One region of the Arenimonas alkanexedens genome, then DNA from elsewhere that is predicted to be linked to it. Evidence: predicted binding sites of a transcription regulator. Region 1 holds the regulator's gene; the other holds the start of a gene.
What was found. Region 1 encodes sigma-54, which starts transcription at its own class of promoters, with help from an activator protein. Its sites were predicted from a motif close to TGGCACGNGCNTTGC; they were not measured.
Positions count from the first base shown of each region.

Region 2: the regulator sigma-54 is predicted to act here: its motif matches at 4,401-4,415, upstream of glnA (type I glutamate--ammonia ligase).

Region 1 covers NZ_BAAGUO010000002.1:389,069-399,367, forward strand. The annotation lists gene murA (UDP-N-acetylglucosamine 1-carboxyvinyltransferase) at 1-1,146, opposite strand, end outside; gene ACYVGY_RS06390 (BolA family protein) at 1,216-1,455, opposite strand; gene ACYVGY_RS06395 (KpsF/GutQ family sugar-phosphate isomerase) at 1,527-2,528, shown strand; gene ACYVGY_RS06400 (KdsC family phosphatase) at 2,536-3,075, shown strand; gene lptC (LPS export ABC transporter periplasmic protein LptC) at 3,072-3,635, shown strand; gene lptA (lipopolysaccharide transport periplasmic protein LptA) at 3,640-4,110, shown strand; gene lptB (LPS export ABC transporter ATP-binding protein) at 4,110-4,829, shown strand; gene ACYVGY_RS06420 (RNA polymerase factor sigma-54) at 4,861-6,297, shown strand; gene hpf (ribosome hibernation-promoting factor, HPF/YfiA family) at 6,429-6,755, shown strand; gene ACYVGY_RS06430 (PTS sugar transporter subunit IIA) at 6,763-7,236, shown strand; gene hprK (HPr(Ser) kinase/phosphatase) at 7,238-8,188, shown strand; gene rapZ (RNase adapter RapZ) at 8,185-9,060, shown strand; gene ACYVGY_RS06445 (PTS sugar transporter subunit IIA) at 9,186-9,578, shown strand; gene ACYVGY_RS06450 (HPr family phosphocarrier protein) at 9,571-9,840, shown strand; gene ptsP (phosphoenolpyruvate--protein phosphotransferase) at 9,840-10,299, shown strand, end outside.
Region 2 covers NZ_BAAGUO010000003.1:130,913-141,211, reverse strand. The annotation lists gene ACYVGY_RS08670 (lysophospholipid acyltransferase family protein) at 1-379, shown strand, start outside; gene ACYVGY_RS08665 (YheT family hydrolase) at 381-1,400, shown strand; gene ACYVGY_RS08660 (tetratricopeptide repeat protein) at 1,414-3,441, shown strand; gene ACYVGY_RS08655 (undecaprenyl-diphosphate phosphatase) at 3,438-4,232, opposite strand; gene glnA (type I glutamate--ammonia ligase) at 4,455-5,864, shown strand; gene ACYVGY_RS08645 (hypothetical protein) at 5,999-7,339, shown strand; gene ACYVGY_RS08640 (adenosine deaminase) at 7,391-8,431, opposite strand; gene ACYVGY_RS08635 (GntR family transcriptional regulator) at 8,551-8,970, shown strand; gene ACYVGY_RS08630 (ABC transporter ATP-binding protein) at 8,967-9,851, shown strand; gene ACYVGY_RS08625 (hypothetical protein) at 9,848-10,299, shown strand, end outside.

The sequences.
Region 1 (10,299 bases):
CAGACCGGCCAGCACCAGCGACGCCGAAGCGCGCAGGTCGGTGGCCATGATCGGCGCGCCGGTCATGCGCTCGACGCCGCGGATGATGGCGGTATTGCCCTCGACGCGGATATCGGCGCCCAGGCGCGAGAGTTCGTTGAGGTGCATGAAGCGGTTCTCGAAGATCGTCTCGGTGATCACGCCCACGCCCTCGGCCACCGTATTGAGCGCGGCGAACTGCGCCTGCATGTCGGTCGGGAACGCCGGGTATGGCGCCGTGGTGAGGTTGATCGCCTTGGGACGGCGGCCGCGCATGTCCACTTCGATGCTGTCGTCGCGGGTGTTGATGTGCGCGCCGGCTTCCTCGAGCTTGAGCAGGATCGCGTCCATGGTGTCGGCGCGCGCCTTTTTCACCGTCACCTTGCCGCCGGTCATCGCGCCTGCCACCAGGAAGGTGCCGGCTTCGATGCGATCGGGGAGCACGTCGTAATGGATGCCGCGCAGCGAGTCCACGCCGTGCACCACGATGCGGTTGGTGCCGGCGCCTTCGATCTGCGCGCCCATCGCAATCAGGCAGTTGGCCAGGTCCACGACCTCGGGTTCCTGCGCGCAGTTCTCCAGCACCGTGGTGCCCTTGGCCAGGGCCGCGGCCATCAGCACGTTCTCGGTGCCGGTGACGGTGATCATGTCGAACACGTAGCGGCCACCACGCAGGCGCTCGGCGCGGGCCTTGATGAATCCGTTCTCGACCGTGACCTCGGCGCCCAGCGCCTGCAGGCCGCGAATGTGCTGCTCGACCGGACGCGAGCCAATCGCGCAGCCGCCGGGCAGCGACACTTCGGCATGGCCGAAGCGGGCCAGCAGCGGGCCCAGCACCAGGATCGAGGCGCGCATGGTCTTGACCAGCTCGTAGGGCGCCACGGTGGAAGTGATGAAGCGCGGGTCGGCAGTGATCGTCAGCTTCTCGTCCACCATCAGCTGCACGCCCATCGCGCCCAGCAGCTCCATGGTGGTGGTGACGTCGTGCAGGTGCGGCACGTTACCGATCGAGATCGGACCGTCGGCGAGCAAGGTGGCGGCCAGGATCGGCAGCACCGCGTTCTTGGCGCCGGAAATCTGGACGTCGCCGTTGAGCGGCTCGCCGCCGGTAATCACAATCTTCGCCATATTCTTCTTGTCTTTTTGTAGGAGGGCCTTCAGGCCCGAATGCTCCGAGGATCGGGCCTGAAGGCCCTCCTACGCGGAGCGGTCGGCTTCGTCCGGAGTCAGCGTGCGCAGCGCCAGGGCGTGGATCTCGCCGCCCATGCGTTCACCGAGCGTGGCATAAACCATGCGGTGGCGGGCCAGCGGCATCTTGCCGCGGAAGGCCTCGCAGACCACGGTGGCCTCGAAATGCACGCCGTCGTCGCCCGTGACGCGGGCGCTGGCGCCGGGAAGGCCGGTTTCGATCAGGTTCTGGATGATGTCGGGAGTCATAGCGGACGGGGGCGCGGCTGGCGCGCAGGCCTTACAATGAGGCCCCGCATCATACCCCCAACCTCCCCCGCATGAACGATCTCGCCCAGGCACCGAAGGTCCCCGACGACGCGCTGGTCGCCAGCGGCCGCACCGTCATCGACGTCGAGGCCCAGGCCCTGACCGCGATGCGCGCCCGCATCGGCACCGAGTTCGCCGCCGCCTGCCGCCTGATGCTGGCCTGCCGCGGGCGGGTGGTCTGCACCGGGATGGGCAAGTCGGGCCATATCGCCAAGAAGATCGCCGCCACCCTGGCGTCCACCGGCACCCCGGCCTTCTTCATGCACCCGGGCGAGGCCAGCCACGGCGACCTGGGCATGGTGACCGACGCCGACCTGGTGCTGGCGCTGTCGAACTCCGGCGAATCCGACGAAATCCTGGCCATCGTCCCGGCGCTCAAGCGCCAGGGCAACCTGATGGTGGCCATGACCGGCCGCCCGGCATCGAGTATGGGCGGCCTGGCCGACGTGCACCTGGACGTCAGCGTGCCGCTTGAAGCCTGCCCCCTGGGCCTGGCGCCGACCTCCAGCACCACCGCCGCGCTGGTGATGGGCGACGCCCTCGCGGTGGCCCTGCTCGAGGCCCGCGGCTTCACCGCCGAAGACTTCGCCCGCTCGCACCCGGCCGGCAGCCTGGGCCGCAAGCTGCTGCTGCACATCCGCGACATCATGCACACCGGCGCCGCCGTGCCCAGCGTGCCCGCCGACGCCAGCACCACCGCCGCCCTGCTCGAGATGACCCGCAAGCGCCTGGGCATGACCGCCGTGGTGGATGCCGGCGGCGTGCTGCAGGGCGTGTTCACCGACGGCGACCTGCGCCGCGCGCTGGACGACGAACACACCGACCTGCACGCCACCCCGGTGTCGAAGCTGATGGGCCGCACGCCCAAGACCATCGGCGCCGACGCGCTGGCGGTCGAAGCCGCCCGCCTGATGGAAGAGTTCAAGATCAGCTCGCTGGTGGTGGTGGATGAGCAGCGGCGGGTCGTGGGCGCCCTGAACATTCATGACCTGTTGCGCGCCCGCGTGGTCTGATCCGGCGATGATCCTGACCCCCGCCGACCTCCACGCCCGCGCCGCCGGCATCCGCCTGGCCTGCTTCGACGTGGACGGCACGCTCACCGACGGCCGCCTGTTCTACGACGCCGCCGGCAGTGAATCCAAAGCCTTCCACGTGCTCGACGGCCAGGGCCTGCGCCTGCTCGAAGACCACGGCATCGCCGTGGCCCTGATCACCGCCCGCGAGAGCGCCGCCGTGCTGGCCCGCGCCCGCGACCTGCGCCTGTCGCACGTGCATACCGGCGTGAAGGACAAGGCCGCCACCCTGCGCATGCTCTGCGCGCAGCTGGGCGTGGGCGCCATCGAAACCGCGCACATGGGCGACGATCTTCCCGACCTGCCGGCGCTGGCGCTGGCCGGCCTGGCCGCCGCGCCCGCCAATGCCCACCCCTGGGTGGCCGAGCGCGTGCACTGGCAGTCGCGCGCCCGCGGCGGCGAAGGCGCGGTGCGCGAACTCTGCGACCTGATACTCGACGCACGCGGCCTGCGCGCCGCCGTGCTCGCGCGCTTCGGCAGCGAATGAGCCGGGCCTGGCTCAACGGCGTGCTGGCGGTACTGGCCGTGGTCCTCGTCAGCGTGGCGGTGTGGCAGTGGAACCAGCGGCAGGTGGCGCCGGTGGAAGCCGCGCAGCGCTCCGACTACATCCTCAAGGATTTCGAGCTGACCACGCTGGACCAGGAAGGCCGCGAATCCTTCACCGTGCGCGGGCCGTACATGCAGCGCGACGTGGGCGGCAAAAGCCTGAGCCTGGTCGAACCCCGATTCTCCTTCCCGGGCGCGGACGGCGGTCGCTGGAACGCCAGCGCCGAGGCGGCCTGGGTAAGCCCCGACGCCGACCAGGTGCACCTGCTGCGCCAGGTAAAGATGATCAGCCCGGTCACGCCGGCCGGCCTGCGCACCCGTTTCGCCACCGAACGGCTGCGGGTGCTGCCCGACATTGACCGCGCCGATACCGCCGAGAAAGTGACCATCACCCATGGCGACTCTATACTCGTGGGCACCGGCCTCGACGTAGACATGTCGGCCAAGCGTTTCCAGCTGCTGAACGACGTCAAAGGACACTATGCGCCCCGCCGCAACTAGCCTGTTGATCCTCTGCCTGGCCGCCACCGGCCCGGTCCTGGCCAAGTCCACCGACCGCAGCCAGCCGATGGACATCGATGCCGACAGCACCGATGCGCTGCTCGGCGACGACGCGGTGTCAACGCTGGCCGGCAACGTCAAGATCCGCCAGGGCAGCCTGGAAGTGGATGCCGACCGCGCCGAGGTCCACCGCCGCGCCGGCGACATCGACCGGATCGTGCTCACCGGCTCGCCCGCGCGCCTGCGTCAGGTTTCCGACCAGGGCGAACCCATGGACGCGCAGGCACGCCAGGTCGTCTACAGCCTGTCCAGCGACGTGATGGTGCTGACCGGCGGCGTGGTCATTGAGCAGCCGCGCGGCAACCTGCGCGGCGAGACCCTGAAGTACAACCTCGACACCGGCCGCATCGAAGGCGGCGGCGACGGGCAGCGCGTTTCCCTGCGGATCCTGCCCAAGACCGCGCCGGCCAACTGATGCTCACTGCCGCCGGGCTCGCCAAGAGCTACAAATCGCGGCAGGTGGTGCACGACTTCGGGCTGGCGCTGCGCCCGGGCGAGGTGGTCGGACTGCTCGGCCCCAACGGCGCCGGCAAGACCACCTGCTTTTATATGATCGTCGGCCTGGTCGCGACCGACAGCGGCCAGATTTTGCTCGACGGCAAGGACATCACCGCGCTGCCGATGCACGAGCGCGCGCGCCGAGGCCTGGGCTACCTGCCGCAGGAAGCCTCGGTGTTCCGCAAGCTCAGCGTGGCCGACAACATCAGCGCCGTGCTGGAGCTGCGGCCCGAGCTCGACGCCGCGGGCCGTGAACGCGAACTGGCGGCATTGCTCGAAGAGCTGCAGATCAACCACGTCGCCGGCCAGGCCGGCGCGAGCCTCTCGGGCGGCGAACGTCGGCGGGTCGAGATCGCGCGGGCGCTGGCGGCGGCGCCGCGCTTCATGCTGCTCGACGAACCCTTCGCCGGCGTGGACCCGATTTCGGTCGGCGAGATCCAGAAAATCGTCCGTCATCTCAAGCAGCGCGGCATCGGGGTGCTGATCACCGACCACAACGTTCGGGAAACCTTGGGCATTTGCGACCGGGCGTATATCCTCAATGCTGGCCGGGTGCTCGCGCAGGGTTCGCCCGACGAGGTTCTGGCCAACGCCGACGTGCGTCGCGTCTACCTGGGCGATTCCTTCCGCCTCTGAGGCCGGCCGCGCGGTCCTTCCGCGGAGCGCCATGAAGCCCACCCTCCAGACCCGGCTCGGCCAGCAGCTATCCCTGACGCCCCAATTGCGCCAGGCGATCCGTCTGCTGCAGCTTTCCGCGATGGAGCTCGAGAGCGAGCTCAACGAGGCCCTCGAATCCAACCCCCTGCTCGAGCGTGAAGAAGACGCCGAACCGGCACACGCCCCGGCCGACGGCGACAAGCCGGCCGACGCGCCTTCGGGCGAGGACGCGGGCGACAGCCCCGACAGCGGCGACTTCGATCCCGGTGAACAGGCGGACTGGTTCGACGCCAGCGCCGGCGGCAGCGGCGAACGTCGTGGCCACGGCGACGACGACAGCGACGAGTTCGCGGCCGCGGCGCCGGTGGACCTGCACGATCACCTGCTCTGGCAGCTCCAGCTCAGCCACCTGGGCCCGCGCGATATCGCGATCGGCCAGGCCCTGATCGAGGCGATCAACGACGACGGCTATCTGGAAAGCCTCCTGGCCGATATCCAGGCAACCCTGCTGCCGGAGGTCAAGGCCTCCGAGGTCGAGGTCGAGACCGTGCTGCACATCATCCAGCACTTCGACCCGGTCGGCGCCGGCGCACGCAACCTGTCCGAGTGCCTTTGCGTGCAGCTGCGCCTGCTCAGCGAAGACACTCCGGGCGTGGTTCTGGCGCGGGAAGTCTGCGGCAAGCACCTCGACGCGCTGGCGAAGCTGGGCGCGGCCCGGCTGGCGGCCCAGCTGCACCAGCCGACCGAGGCCATGGACCAGGCCGTGGCCCTGCTGCGTTCGCTCGACCCCAAGCCAGGCGCCCAGATCAGCGCCGGTGAAGCCGAATACATCGCGCCCGACGCCATCGCCTACCGGCAGGGCGGCGTCTGGAAGGTGAGCCTGGCCCCGGGCAGCCAGCCCCGGCTGGGCATCAATCGCCACTACGAGCGCCTGATCGGCAAGGCCAGCCGGGAAGACGACAGCTACCTGCGCAGCCAGCTGCAGGAGGCGCGCTGGCTGATCAAGAGCCTGGAAACCCGCGCCGACACCCTTACCCGGGTCGCCAAGGCCATCGTCCGCCAGCAAAGCGGCTTCCTGGACCACGGCAGCGTGGCCATGCGCCCGCTGACCCTGCGCGAAGTGGCCGAGGAGCTGGGCCTGCACGAATCAACGATTTCACGCGCCACCACCCGGAAATACCTGCGCACGCCGCGCGGCACCTTCGAGTTCAAGCATTTCTTCAGCTCCGGCATCGCCACCGAGCACGGCGGCAGCGCCTCGGCCACGGCCATCCAGGCCATGCTGCGCAAGCTGATAGAGGCCGAGAACCCGCGTGCGCCGCTGTCGGACCAGCGCCTGGCCGAGATCCTCAAGGGCGAAGGCATCCCCGTGGCCCGGCGAACCGTGGCAAAATACCGCGAAGCAATGAACATCTCTGCCTCCAACGAACGGCAGCGCCTGGCCTGAGGCCTTCATCCATGGCGAATGACCGTTACCGCCCTCGCGGCGGAAAGTTCCAACCTCTCTTTGACATTGGTCACGGCGCGTTGCCGATGGCCATGTTTTGATGTGCGTGACCAACCAGGAGGATCGTGATCATGCGGATCGAAATAAGCGGCCACCAGATCGACGTCACCCCGGCCCTGCACGACTATGTGCAGGACAAGCTCGCGCGGGTTGCGCGACATTTCGACCACCACCTCGAGGTCCGGGTGACCCTGGCCGTGGACAAGCTTGAACAACGGGCCGAAGCCACGCTTTCGACGCCGGGCAAGACCCTGCACGCCGAGGCCGTCGCGCCCGACATGTACGCCGCCATCGACCTGCTCGCCGACAAGCTCGACCGTCTGGTGATCAAGCAGAAAGAAAAGATGACCGACCACCACCGCGGCGAATCTGCCGCACGTTCGGACAGCTTCGGCTGACATCGCCATGCACCTGCTGGACCTGCTCTCCCCGGCCCGCGTCAAGGCCAACATCGCCACCAGTGGCAAGAAGCGCCTGCTCGAGCAGCTGTCGACCCTGCTGGCCGACGGCGCCGACGGGGAGAGCGAACGCGGCATCTACGACGGCCTCTGTGGCCGTGAACGACTCGGCAGCACCGGCCTGGGCCACGGCGTCGCGATCCCGCACGGACGCAGCGCTCGCCTGACCAACGCCACCGGCACCTTCCTCCGACTGGCCGAACCCGTGGACTTCAATGCTCCGGACGGCCAGCCGGTGGACCTGGTGTTCGCCCTGGTGGTGCCCGAGCATTTCGCCACGCAGCACCTGATGCTGCTGGCCAACCTGGCGGAGATGTTCGGCGACGGCGATTTCCGCCAGCGCCTGCGCCAGGCGCCCGATTCAGGCGCGCTCTACACGCTGCTCTCGGAGTGGCAGGCCGCAGACCCGGTCGTGGCCTGACGTGGCCGACCGGCTGCGCGCCCGCGAACTCTTCGACGAGCTGGGTGACCGGCTGGAACTGCGCTGGCAGGCCGGACAGCGCGGCGACTCCCGCGTCATCGAGCGCGGTGAACACCTCTCGCGCCGCCCGTCGCTGGCCGGCTATCTGAACGTGATCCATCCCAACAAGGTGCAGATCATCGGCTCGGCCGAACTGGCCTGGCTGGACGGTCTGGATGCGCGCAACCGCTGGGAAGTGCTGCAGAAGATCATGGACGCGCGCCCGCTGGCGATGGTCATCACCCAGAACCAGGACTGCCCGACCGACCTGCGCGACGCCGCGGAGGAATCCGACACGCCGCTGTGGTCCTCGCCGCGCCGCGGCTACGAGCTGCTCAACCTGCTGCAGTACCACCTGGCGCGCGCGCTGGCGCCGCGGGTGACGATGCACGGCGTGTTCATGGAGATCTATTCGATCGGCGTGCTGGTTACCGGCGACTCCGGGCTGGGCAAGAGCGAACTCGCGCTCGAGTTGATCAGCCGCGGCCACCGCCTGGTGGCCGACGACGCCGCCGAGTTCACCCAGATCGCCCCGGACGTCCTCGACGGCACCTGCCCCGAACTGCTGCAGGACCTGCTGGAAGTGCGCGGTCTGGGCGTAATGAACATCCGCCAGATGTTCGGCGACACCGCGGTCAAGAAGAACAAGTACCTGCGCCTGATCGTGCACCTGGTGCGCGCGCAGGACCCGTCCGCCGACGCCATGGCGCGCATCACCGGCGAGTCGAGCAGCCGCAAGGTGCTCGACCTCGACGTTCCGGTGGTGGAACTGCCGGTTGCCGCCGGCCGCAACCTCGCCGTGCTGGCTGAAGCGGCGGTGCGCCTGCACCTGCTGCGCAGCAAGGGCATGGACCCCGCGGCCGCCTTCCTGGCCCGGCACAGCGAATTCCTATTGCGCGGGGATGCCCCATGAGCGAATCCGCGCGTCCCCTGCTGATCGTCGTCAGCGGCATGTCCGGTTCGGGCAAGTCGGTGGCCTTGAACACGCTCGAGGACCTCGACTTCTTCTGCACCGACAACCTGCCGGCCGAACTGCTGCCCCGCTTCGTGCGCTCGGTCGCCAGCGACCACCGCGGCCGGCACCGGCTGGCGGTGGGCATTGACGTGCGCAACCGTACGCAGGACCTGACCCGCCTGTCGGAATGGCTGGCGGAAGTCGGCGCGCTGGGCTTCGACCACAAGCTGGTGTATTTCGACACCCGCGACGAGGTGCTGCTCAAGCGCTATTCGCACACGCGCCGCAAGCATCCGCTGAGCCACGAGGGCCTGCCGCTGGCGGACGCCATCGAGTTCGAGCGAAAGCACATGCAGCCGCTCAAGGCCATCGCCGACCTGGTGATGGATACCTCCGAGTTGAACGTGCACCAGATGCGCCGGCAGGTGATCACCGACCTGGGGGTTGGCGCGCACCAGGGCTTGTCGCTGCTGTTCGAGTCCTTCGCCTACAAGCGCGGCCTGCCGGCCGACGCCGACTTCGTGTTCGACGCCCGCGTCCTGCCCAACCCGCACTGGGACCCGCGCCTGCGCCCGTTCTCGGGCCGGGATGCGGCGGTGCGCGAGCACCTGGACCAGGACGCGATGGTCCAGGAGTTCCGGACCCAGATCACCGATTTCCTGGGCACCTGGGTGCCGCGCTTCGAGGCCGAAACCCGCAGCTACCTCACGGTGGCCTTCGGCTGCACCGGCGGCCGCCACCGCTCGGTCTACCTGGCCGAGTCGCTGGCCGCCCATTTCCGCCAGCAGGGCCGCGAAGGCGTCGTCGTCTTCCACCGCGAACTCGAATAACCCCCTACCCCCCCCCCGCACTACCGCCCCCTGTAGGAGGGCCTTCAGGCCCGAAGCCTTTCGCCGAAAAGCTTCGGGCCTGAAGGCCCTCCTACAGGGGGCGTTGGCTCTGCTAAGGTTTCTTTATGTCTGTTGGAATCGTCCTGATCAGCCACGAAGGCGTTGCCGGCCCCATGCTGGCAGCGGCACGCCGCATGGTGGGCGCGCTGCCGCTGGCCGTGGAGGCCTTCGACGTGCCCTGGGATGCCGAGGCCGATGGCGTGCTGCCCGCGGCCAGCGCGGCGCTGCGCAAGGTCGATGGCGGCGACGGCGTGCTGCTGATGGTGGACCTGTACGGCGCCACGCCCGCGCGCGTGGCTGAAAAACTTTCGCGGCTCGGAACGCCCTGCCAACGCATCAGCGGCCTGTCCTTGCCGATGCTGCTGCGCGCGCTCAATTACCCCGAGCAAGCCCTGGATGAACTCGTGCACACGGCCGCCACCGGTGCACGCAACGGCGTGGTGATCAACGATGCTTGAACGTCAACTCCAGGTCGGCAACCGCCTGGGCCTGCATGCGCGCGCCGCGGCCAAGCTGGTGCAGGTGCTGTCGGCCTTCGCCTGCCAGGCCTCGCTGACCGGTCGCGGCCGCGAAGTGAACGCCAAATCCATCATGGGCGTGCTGCTGCTGGCGGCCGCACCGGGCAGCAGCCTGGTGCTGCGCGTTGACGGCGACGACGAGGCGGCGGCGATGGAGGCCGCGGTCGCGCTGTTCGCGCGCCGGTTCGACGAGGACGACTGATGCGTCGCGCCCTGCGCGGCCAGCCTGCGGCCCGCGGCATCGCCTTGGGGCGAGTTCGCGTCCGACATCCGCAGGCCTTGGTGGTCACCGAGCAGCGCATTCGCGCCGATTCGGTGGCCGGCGAGATCGATCGCCTGCACCAGGCTCTGGACACCGCTCGCGCCGAGCTGCACGGCCTGCGCGAGCGACTGCACGGCGCGCTGGCCCAAGAGGTGGGCGAATTCCTGGACCTGCACGCGATGATCCTGGACGACCCGGAACTGCTGCACGGCCTGGACGACCTGATCCGCACGGGCCGCTATTCCGCCGACTACGCCCTGAAGCTGCAGCGCGACCGGCTGGCCGCGGTGTTCGAGGGCATGCACGACGATTATTTCCGCAGCCGGCGCGAGGATCTCGACCACGTTATCGGCCGCGTCCACGCCGCACTGCAGCGGCGCGGCGACGATGCCGCGGTCG
Region 2 (10,299 bases), on a different contig from region 1:
CAATGATTCGCTGCACGGCGTGATGCACCAGATGGTGCAGCGCCTGGAGCAGGGCCTGGCGGTCGGCGTATTCCCCGAGGGGCGCACCCTGGGCGGCGACGCCATCGGCACCTTCCATGCGCGCATCTTCCAGCCCGCCGTGCTGGCGAGCGTGCCGGCGCAGCCGGTGGCGCTCAAGTACGGCGCCCGCGGCGACGCCCAGGCCATCGTCGCCTTCGGTCCGCGCGAGAATTTCCTGCAGAATTTCCTGCGCCTGCTCGGTGAACCCGGGCGCGTGGCCGAGGTGCATTTCCTCGAGCCGGTGGCGTCGAGCGAGGACGGCCGCCGGCGCATGGCCGAAACCTGTCGCGAACGCATCATCGCCGCCATGGCTGGCTGAGATGGTCAGCGCCTATCGCCCGCCGCGCTGGCTTCGCAATCCACACCTGCAGTCGGTGCTGAGTTCGGCGCCGCTGCGTCGCGCCGCCGGCCTGCGCGCACTGCAGCGCCTGGGCGCCGAGACCGCCGAGCACATCATCAGCGTCGAAGACGGCGTTCGCCTGCAGGGCTTCCACAGCCACCTGCCCAAGGCCGATGCGCCATCGCGCGGCCTGGTGCTGCTCTTGCACGGCTGGGAAGGCAGCAGCGAGTCGAGCTATATGCGCCATACCGCCGCCCAGCTGCTGGCCAGCGGTTTCGAAGTGTTCCGGCTCAACTTCCGCGACCACGGCGACACCCATCATCTCAACGAAGGCCTGTTCCACTCCTGCCGGCTGGCCGAGGTGGTGCAGGCGGCGGCCGAGGTCTCGCGTCGCTTCCCGGCGCAGCCGATGCTGGCGGCCGGCTATTCGCTGGGCGGCAACTTCGCGCTGCGTTTGGCGCTGGCGGCGCCGGCCGCGGGCATCCCGCTGGTGCATGCGGCCGCGGTGTGCCCGGCGATCGATCCGTCGGCGGTGATGCGCACGCTCGAATCGGCGCAACCCTTCTATCACTGGTACTTCATGAAGAAGTGGCGGCGTTCGCTGGTGATCAAGCGCGCGCTGTTTCCCAGCCATCACGATTTCGACGACAGCGTGCTGGCCAAGGACATGCGCAGCCTGACGCGCTGGCTGGTGGAGCGGCATACGACCCTGGCCGGCGTCGAGGAATATTTCGATGGCTATGCCGTGGCCGGCGATCGCCTGGCCGGGCTGCAGGTGCCGGTGAGCGTACTGGCCTCGGCCGATGACCCGGTGATCCCGGTGGCTGGTTTCCCGCGCTTGGCCCTGCCGGCGCATTCAAGCGTGGAAATCGCCGATTTCGGCGGGCACTGCGGCTTCCTTGAGGGCGTGAACCTTCGCGGTTACGCCGAGCGCTGGGTGACCGAACGTTTGTCGGCAGCCGTGGCGCCGGCACGGGATACAATCGCCGTTTCCGCCTAGAACACGCCTGCCCATGCTTGCTCGCATCCACGACGCCCTGCGCCAGGGCGACTTCGCCCTTGCCCTTGCCACCGCCCGCCAACTGGTTGAGGCCGAACCGGCCAACGCCGAGGCCTGGCACCTGCTGGGCATCGCCCTGAAAGCGACCGGCGACGGCGACGGCGCCCGCCAGGCCCTGGACAAGGCGATCGCGCTCGATCCCGAACGCGGCAACTTCCACGCCACGCGCGCGGCGCTCGACCTCTCCGAAGGCAAGCCCACCGACGGCCTGCAGCAGGCGGTCGCGCTCGACCCCAATTCCCTGGTGGCCTACCTGATGCAGGTGCATGCCGCCCTGGCCCGGGACGACCGCGCGGAGGCCGATCGCAATCTTCGCCTGGCCCAGCGCGTGGATGCCGGCCATCCCCTGGTGGTGCTGGCCGAAGGCCACGTTGCCCAGGCCAAGGGTGAAACCGACCACGCCCTGCGCTGCTACACCGCGGCCGTGAAGGCCCAGCCAGCCATGGCCTCGGCGCAGCTGGCGCTGGGCATTGCCTACCTGCAGCGGCAGATGTGGGTGTTCGCCGAGCAGGCGCTTTCGAACGCGCTGCGGCTGGATCCGGCGCGGCCACGCGTCGCCTTGCGCGGCCTGGTCGAAGCCCAGCGCCGCCAGCAAAAACGCCCCGCGACCCTGGAGACCCTGGACGAACTGATCGAGCGCTTCCCGGCCGACCTGGACGCCGTCGGCCTGCGCGCCGAGCTGCGCCTGCAGCAGGGCCAGGGCACCGCGGCGCTCGAGGACATGGCGCGCGTGCTCGACGCGCAGCCCCTGCACCTGCCGAGTCTGCGCCGCTTCAGCCAGATGCTGGGCAGCACCGCGCGCGCGCCGGAAGCCATCGCCCGGGTCGAGGCGGCCCTTGCCAAGGCGCCGAACGAAGTCGAGCTGTGGTTGCTGCGCCTGCAGTTGGCGGCGGCCGCGGTCCAGCCGCCGCCCGAGGTGCTCGACCTGCTTAACCGCTGGCTGGTCGCACAGCCCGGCCACCCGGCCTGCCTGGACATGTTCGCCGAGTACCACCGCAACCGCGGTGACCTGGCCGAAGCCTCGGCCTGGGCCGACCGCGCCCTGGCCATCGAGCCGCGCCTGCTGCGCAGCGGCATGGTGAAGCTGGAGGTCGAGCAGGCCGAAGACCTCGAGCAAGCCCTGACCCGCGCCGGCCGCATGCTGGCCGAGGCGGGCGACCCCGAGCACCGGCGCATCCTCTTGGCTTGGGCGGGCTTGGCGCTGGACGGCGCCGGCCGCTATCCGGAGGCCGCGGCCCGCTGGAAAGAAATGCTGCACCAGCTGCCGGACAAGTCGCGCATGGTGCCGCCACCGTCGGTGGCGCCGGCCGAACAGGTGCCCGAAGGCGAAATCAGCGGCACCCTGGTCTGGGCGCCGGTCGGCGTGCGCGCCGAATTCGTGCTGGTCACGGCCAAGCAGGCGCTGGGCGCCCGCCTGGGCCTGGAGCGGGCCAACATCGTCTCGGCCGGCGACGGCTTTGGCCTGATGCGTTTCCCGCCGGGCCACGCGCGTGCCGGCAGTGCCGCCAGCTGGACCGCGGCCTTCGCGTCCGCCGGACTGGATCCGGCCACGGCGGTGGACTGGCTGCCGCATCTCGATCCCTACACCCTGGCGGCGCTGCGCGGCGCCACGGTGTTGGCCCTGATAGCGGATCCGCGTCAGGCGCTGATGAACTGGTTTGTGTACGGCAGCCTGCAAAACTACGTGCCGGCGCCCGACCCCCAGGCCTCGGCCGACTGGCTGGCGCGCTGCTTCGAGGCCTTGGCCGACCATCGCGATGCGAATCCGGACCGCGTGCGTATTGCCCGCCTCGACGGCGACGCCGGCGAAGCCAGCGCGATCATCGAGCAGGCGTTGGGACTGGAGAATCCGCTGCCGGGCGTGCGCGGCAAGGGCCCCGAGCTTCCGGATGGCCACTGGCGCCACTACCGCACCGAGTTCGCCGAGGCCTTGGCCCGGCTGACGCCGGTCGCGGTGCGCCTGGGCTATCCGGCGGACTAACTGCCTGCCGGCAGGCCCAGCAGCAGGGCCACGCCCAAGCCGATGCGATACCAGGCGAAGGGCGTGAAGCGGTGCGTGGCGATATAGCCCAGCAGCCAGCGCACCGAGGCAAAGCCGGTCACGGTCGCCGCCACGAAGGCGACGCCGAGACTGGTCCAGTCTTCGTCGCCGATGCCGCCCTCCAGCGCGGTTTCCAGCAGCGCGTAGCCGCTGGCAGCGAACATGGTCGGAATGCCGACCAGGAACACGAACTCAGCGGCGGCCGGCTTGCGGTTCATGCCTAGCAGCAAGGCCATGAAAATCGCCGCCGCCGAACGCGAGGTGCCGGGGAACACGCCGGCCACCACCTGGGCCAGGCCCACGGCCACGACTACCTTCCAAGTGAGGGCATCCGAAGGCGGTTTGCCTTCCGCGATGCGTTCGGCCACCAGCATCCACACGCCACCGATCACCAACGCCCAGGCGATCGGGCTCACGGCATCGGGCAGCTCCCAACCGAGCAGGCGCACCGGCAGGCCCACCGCGGCGGTGACGGCGAAGGCCACGGCGATCTTCAGCGCGTAGAGGCGATGTTCGGCCTGGCCCAGACCGGTGGCCAACTGCCAAAGCCGCTGCCGGTAGACCAGGGTAATGGCCAGGATCGCGCCGGCCTGGATGCTGATGTTGAACAGGTCCGAGCGCGCACCCAGCCAATGCTGGGCAATCAGCAGGTGGCCGGTGCTCGAGATCGGCAGGAACTCGGTGAGTCCCTCAATGATGCCCAGCAGAAGGGCGGACAGCAGCTCGTTCACGGGTGCGGGTTTCGATGGCCAAAGGCGGGAGCATACGCGAGCCAGGCGCTCGAGCTGCCGCACCATACGGGTGCATTTATGGTCATCAAATGCACCATTGAAGGGATTTTTGGTGTGGATTAAATAATAATATCTAATAAAAACGGATGCTTGCGCCGAGTCTTGGCTTGGCACGCGCCTTGCAACCCACCCACTACCCCTTTCCCTGCCGGAGTCGCGCACATGTCGCTTGCCCATATCGAAAAGCTGATCAAGGACCACGAGATCGAATTCATTGATCTGCGTTTTGCCGACCCGCGCGGCGTGCATCACCACGTCACCTTCCCGGCGTCTATTGTCGAGCCGGCCCTGTTCGAGGACGGCAAGATGTTCGACGGCTCGTCCATCGCCGGCTGGCGCGGTATCAATGAGTCCGACATGGTCCTGCTGCCGGATCCGGACACCGCGGTGCTCGACCCCTTCACCGCCGACCCGACCCTGATCCTGGTTTGCGACGTGCTCGACCCCGCCACCATGCAGGGCTATTCGCGCTGCCCGCGCGGCGTCGCCAAGCGCGCCGAGGCCTACCTCAAGGCGTCCGGTATCGCCGACCAGGCCTTCTTCGGCCCGGAGCCCGAGTTCTTCATCTTCGACTCCGTGCGCTTCGCCAACGACATGGGCCACACCTTCTTCGAGATCGATTCCGAGGAAGCGGCCTGGAACAGCAAGAAGAAGTACGAGGGCGGCAACAGCGGCTACCGTCCGGGCGTGAAGGGCGGCTACTTCCCGGTGGCGCCGACCGACCAGCTGCACGATATCCGCGCCGAGATGTGCAAGCTACTGATGGCCGCCGGCCAGGAAGTGGAGGTGCACCATCACGAGGTCGCCAACGCCGGCCAGTGCGAGATCGGCACCAAGTTCAATTCGCTGGTGAAGAAGGCCGACGAGCTGATGATGATGAAGTACATCATCAAGAACGTCGCCCACCGCAACGGCAAGACCGCCACCTTCATGCCCAAGCCGCTGGTCGGCGACAACGGCAGCGGCATGCACGTGCACCAGTCCTTGGCCAAAGGCGGGGTGAATCTGTTCTCGGGCGACGGCTACGGTGGCCTCAGCCAGATGGCGCTGTGGTACATCGGCGGCATCTTCAAGCATGCGCGTGCGATCAACGCCTTCGCCAACTCCACCACCAACAGCTACAAGCGCCTGGTGCCGGGCTTCGAAGCGCCGGTGATGCTGGCCTACTCCGCCTCCAACCGTTCGGCCAGCTGCCGTATTCCCTACGTGTCCAACCCGAAGGCGCGCCGCATCGAGATGCGCTTCCCCGACCCGATGAACTCGGGCTACCTGATCTTCACCGCGCTGATGATGGCCGGCCTGGACGGCATCAAGAACAAGATTGATCCGGGCGCGCCGAGCAACAAGGACCTCTACGACCTGCCGCCGGAAGAAGAAAAGAACATCCCGACCGTCTGCCATTCGCTCGACCAGGCGCTGGACGCGCTGGACGCGGACCGCGAGTTCCTCAAGGCCGGCGGCGTGATGAGCGACGACTTCATTGATGGCTACATCGCGCTGAAGATGCAGGAAGTGACCAAGTTCCGCGCGGCGACGCATCCGCTCGAGTACCAGATGTACTACGGCCTCTGAGCGGTCGGTTTTTCGTGACTAAGAGGCGGCCCGGTGAAAACCGGACCGCTTTCTTTTTAGGCGGATCGAAATCCCCCTGCCTGTCGTTTTCGCGAAACTGCGGCTAGGATTCGACGACAACCCAGGGGTGCGCGATGAAGTGGATCAGGCAATCGTTTCTTGGCTTGCTGGTGCTCGCGGGGGTGGCCGTGCTGCTGGCGGCCACGCTGCGCTGGTTTGCCGTCAGCGATGAAGCGCGGGCCGACGTAGCGCTGCTGTCGGTATCGCTGCCGCCGGTGGCGGGCAGCAATGGCTTCGCCGCCCTGGCATTGATTGACCACGTCGTGCCCGAGAGCCGGCTCGATGCCGCGCTCGCTGGCGAGGTCGAGCGGTTCGCCGCCTTCGAACGACGCCGCGACCGCGATCTTCTGAACTCATCCGGTTCGCCGGACGAGGCCGGCGTTGGCCTGAACTATGCGCTGCTCGAGGACAGTCCTTACCCACCGCGCGACCCCGTGGACCTGGCCTTGGCTTCCTGTAAATGGGACCCCGCGGGCTGCCTGGCCTTCGTGCGCGAGAACACCGACGAGGTGCGTGCACTGCTGGCGCGAGAGGAGCATCGCACGCGCCTGGCCGCGCAGGCGCTGGCCAGCGAGCATCTGCGCAGTCCCTTCCCGCCCAGCCCGTCGGCTCCAATGCCGGCCTACCAGACGCTTCGGCTGCCGCTGACGGCGGCCGCCCTCGACGCCGTGGAAGGCCGCACGTCGGAAGCCCTGGCGCGCGCCTGCGGCATCCTCGCCGGTGCCCGTCGCCACGGCGCCGGCAGCACCGATCTTGTCGGCAAAATGGTCATGGGCAATCTGGCCAATGGCGCCGCCGGCCTGCTGCTCGAAGTGCGCCGCGCCTCACCGGAGACGCCGCTGCCGGCGGATTGCGCCCCCGCGCTGGCGTCGGTGCGCGGCGAGGACTACCTGATATGCGAAGCGCTGCGCGGCGAATTCCGCATGGTGTCGCGCTTCACCCATGAGCTTGACGATGCCTTGGCGGGAAAGTGGTACCCGCGCGATCTGTTCATGCGCCTGGTCGCTTTCGACGCCGATGTACAGGACGCATGGATCGCGGGGCGCTATGCCGAGTCCTGCCGGGACGACTACCGTGAGCAGGTACTGGCGGGCCACGTTCCGGTGTCGCGCCACCAGATAGTCGAAATGTCGGATCCGACCTGCTGGGGTGCCGTCATAAGCTGCATCCTCAGCGGCCTGAGCGGCGTTGACTACCGCCAGTACCAGGCGCGGATGCTCGACCACGCGGCCAAGCTGCGGCTGCAGCTGGCGGCGCTGGCCGTGGCCGAGGGCCGGATGACGCGGGAAGCGGCCGCGGTTGCCGGTGCGTCGCCCGGCTACGCGGTGCAGGCCGGCGCGGCGGGCGACGCGCTAAGCATCGTGCTCACAGCGCCGCCGAAGAAGCAGGAACCCGAGTTCAGCGTCTCGCTCTGAGTCCATGTGGCAGCGCGGGTGTTTTGCCGAAGCGCCGGCACAGCGGCGTCGTCAGTTCGTCAGCCCGGCCTGGGCGCAATAGGCGAGCAAACGCGCCCGGTCCGCCTGTTTCTGCTCGGCGCTGGCGAAGCTGGCCTCCAGGCTGTTGGCTGCCAGCGTGACCGCGTCGCTGGCCTCGAGCCCGAGGGCTTCGAAGGTTTCCAGGTAGTTCTGGTGCAGGTAGCCGCCGAAATAGGCCGGGTCGTCTGAGTTGATCGTGACCAGCAGGCCGGCGGCCATCAGCTCGCGCAGGTTGTGCTGGTCCAGGGTGTCGAACACCCGCAGTTTCAGATTCGACAGCGGGCAGACCGTCAGCGGAACGCGTTCCTCGGCCAGGCGTTTCATCAGCGCGGCGTCGTGGACCGCCTGCACGCCGTGGTCGATGCGCTCGGCCTTCAGGTCGTCGAGCGCGCTCCAGATGTAGGCCGGCGGACCTTCCTCGCCCGCGTGTGCCACGGCGCGCAATCCCAGGGACCGGGCGGCGGCGAACACGCGCGCGAATTTCTCGGGCGGGTGGCCCAGTTCGCTGGAGTCCAGGCCCACGCCGATGAACTTGTCGCGATGCGGCCGGGCCTGGTCGAGGGTGTCGAAGGCTTCGGTTTCGCTGAGGTGGCGCAGGAAACAAAGGATCAGCCGCGCACGGATGCCCAGCTCCGCCTCGGCGCGCTGGCAGGCGCGATGCAGGCCGTTGATCACCGTCGCGAAGGGCACGCCGCGCGCGGTGTGGGTCTGCGGGTCGAAGAACAGTTCGGCATGCACGATGCCGTCCGCCTGCGCACGCAGGAAGTACGCCCAGGCCATGTCGAAGAAATCCGCCTCTTCAAGCAGCACGCTGGCGCCGGCGTAATAGATGTCGAGGAAACTCTGCAGGTCGGTGAACGCATAGGCCGCGCGCAGCGCTTCAACGCTTTCGTAGGGCAGGCAGACGCCGTTTCGGGCGGCCAGCGCGAAGATCAGCTCGGGCTCCAGCGAGCCTTCGATATGGATATGCAGCTCAGCCTTGGGCAGGCCGCGCAGGAAGTCGGCCAAGGGCAGGTTCGGAGTAGAGGGCATCGCGATCGCTTCAAGCGGACAGGGCCCGAGTGTGCCCGAAAGCCAAAATGGGGTCCCTCAGCGTCGCTTGCCGGCCCGCTCGCCACTGTGCATACTGTGCATATTGTAGAAGCACAGTGATGCCCGTGAACCCCGAACTCTTCCTCTCGGCCAGCGACCCCCGGCCGATGTACCAGCAGATCATCGACCAGGTCACCGCCAAGGTGATGGCTGGCGACTGGGCGGCCGGGCAAGCCTTGCCCTCCATCCGCGAGCTGGCCGCGGCCAGCCGGGTCAGCGTCATCACGGTCCGGCGCGCCTACGAGGATCTGGAGCGCGCCGGGGTGATCGCCACCCGCCAGGGCAAGGGGTCGGTGGTGGCCGAGCGCAGCGACCTGCCCACCGTGCTGATGCACGAGGAACTGCAGCGCCAGCTCGAGGCCCTGCTGGCCTGCGCCGCGCGGCTGGGCCTGCCGCGCGATGAACTGCACCGCCTGATCGACCAGGCCGCCGAACCCGATGCGGCGCCTGCCGCCACCCCGCAAGGAAAAACGCCATGACCCTCGCCTTCTCCCTGTCCGGGATCGGCAAGCGCTACCCGCACTTCGCGCTCCAGGACATCTCGCTCGAACTTCCCGAAGGCCAGATCATGGGCCTGGTCGGCGTGAACGGCGCCGGCAAGTCCACCTTGTTGCGCCTGCTTACCGGCCTGGCCGCGCCCGACGCCGGCAGCGTCACCGTGCTCGGCCACCGCCTGCCGGAAGCGCAGGTCGCGGCCAAGCGCGACATCGGCTTCGCCGCCGAGGACATGCGCCTGTATCGCGGCCAGAGCCTGCGCTGGCACATGGACCTGATGCGCGGCATCTATCCCGGCTGGTCCGAGGATTACGCCGCCGACCTGGTCAAGCGCTTCGAGCTGCGGCCCGAGCAGGCAGTAGGCGGCTATTCGCACGGCCAGCGGGTCAAGGCCCTGCTGCTGCTGTGCCTGGCGCGCCGCCCGCGCCTGCTTCTGCTCGATGAACCCACCACCGGCCTGGACCCGGTCGCGCGCCTCGAGGTTCTCGAAGCGCTGGCCGACGTGCTTCGCGACGAACAGCGCAGCGTGTTGTTCTCGTCGCACAACACCCACGACGTCGAGCAGCTGGCCGACACCATCACCTTCCTGCACCAGGGTCGGCTGGTGGCGTCGGCCGACAAGCACGTCTTCATGGACAGCTGGCGTCGCGTGGTCTGCCAGGGCGCGCTGCCGCCCGGCATCGAGGCCTGGCCGGAGATCGCCAGCGCCCGCGCCAACGGCAGCCTGGTCGAAATCAAGGCACGCAACTGGCATGCCGACCTGCCCGCACGCCTGGCGGCGCAGGGGCTGCAGGTACAACGCCACGACCCGATGGCGCTGGAAGACATCTTCGTAACCGCCGTACGCACCGGAGGCGTGGCATGACCCTCAATATCCCCGTGATCCGCCTGCTGGTCGCCAAGGACTGGCAGCTGTTCCAGAAGCAGCTGGCGATCTACGTACTGGCCGGCATCGTCGCGCTGTGCTTCCTGGGGCTGGCCAAGCCCTGGGCGTTTTACGTCGGCTCGCTGATGTTGATCATCGTGATGGTGTCGGTGGCGTGCTTCTCGATTTCGACCTCGCTGATTGTCGAAAGAAAAGAGCAGACGCTCGCGTTCGTGATGAGCCTGCCGGTGTCGCCGCTGGACTTCACGGTAGCCAAGCTGGTCGGCAACCTGATCACCTTCCTGGTGCCGTTCGGCGTGATCCTGGCCGGCACGCTGGCGGTGGTGTTGTTCACGCCGCTGCCCGACGGGCTGTTCGTGTACTCGCTGCTGATCTTCGGATACGTGCTGTTCGCATTCTCGGTGTCGCTGGCGGTGGCGATGTCGGT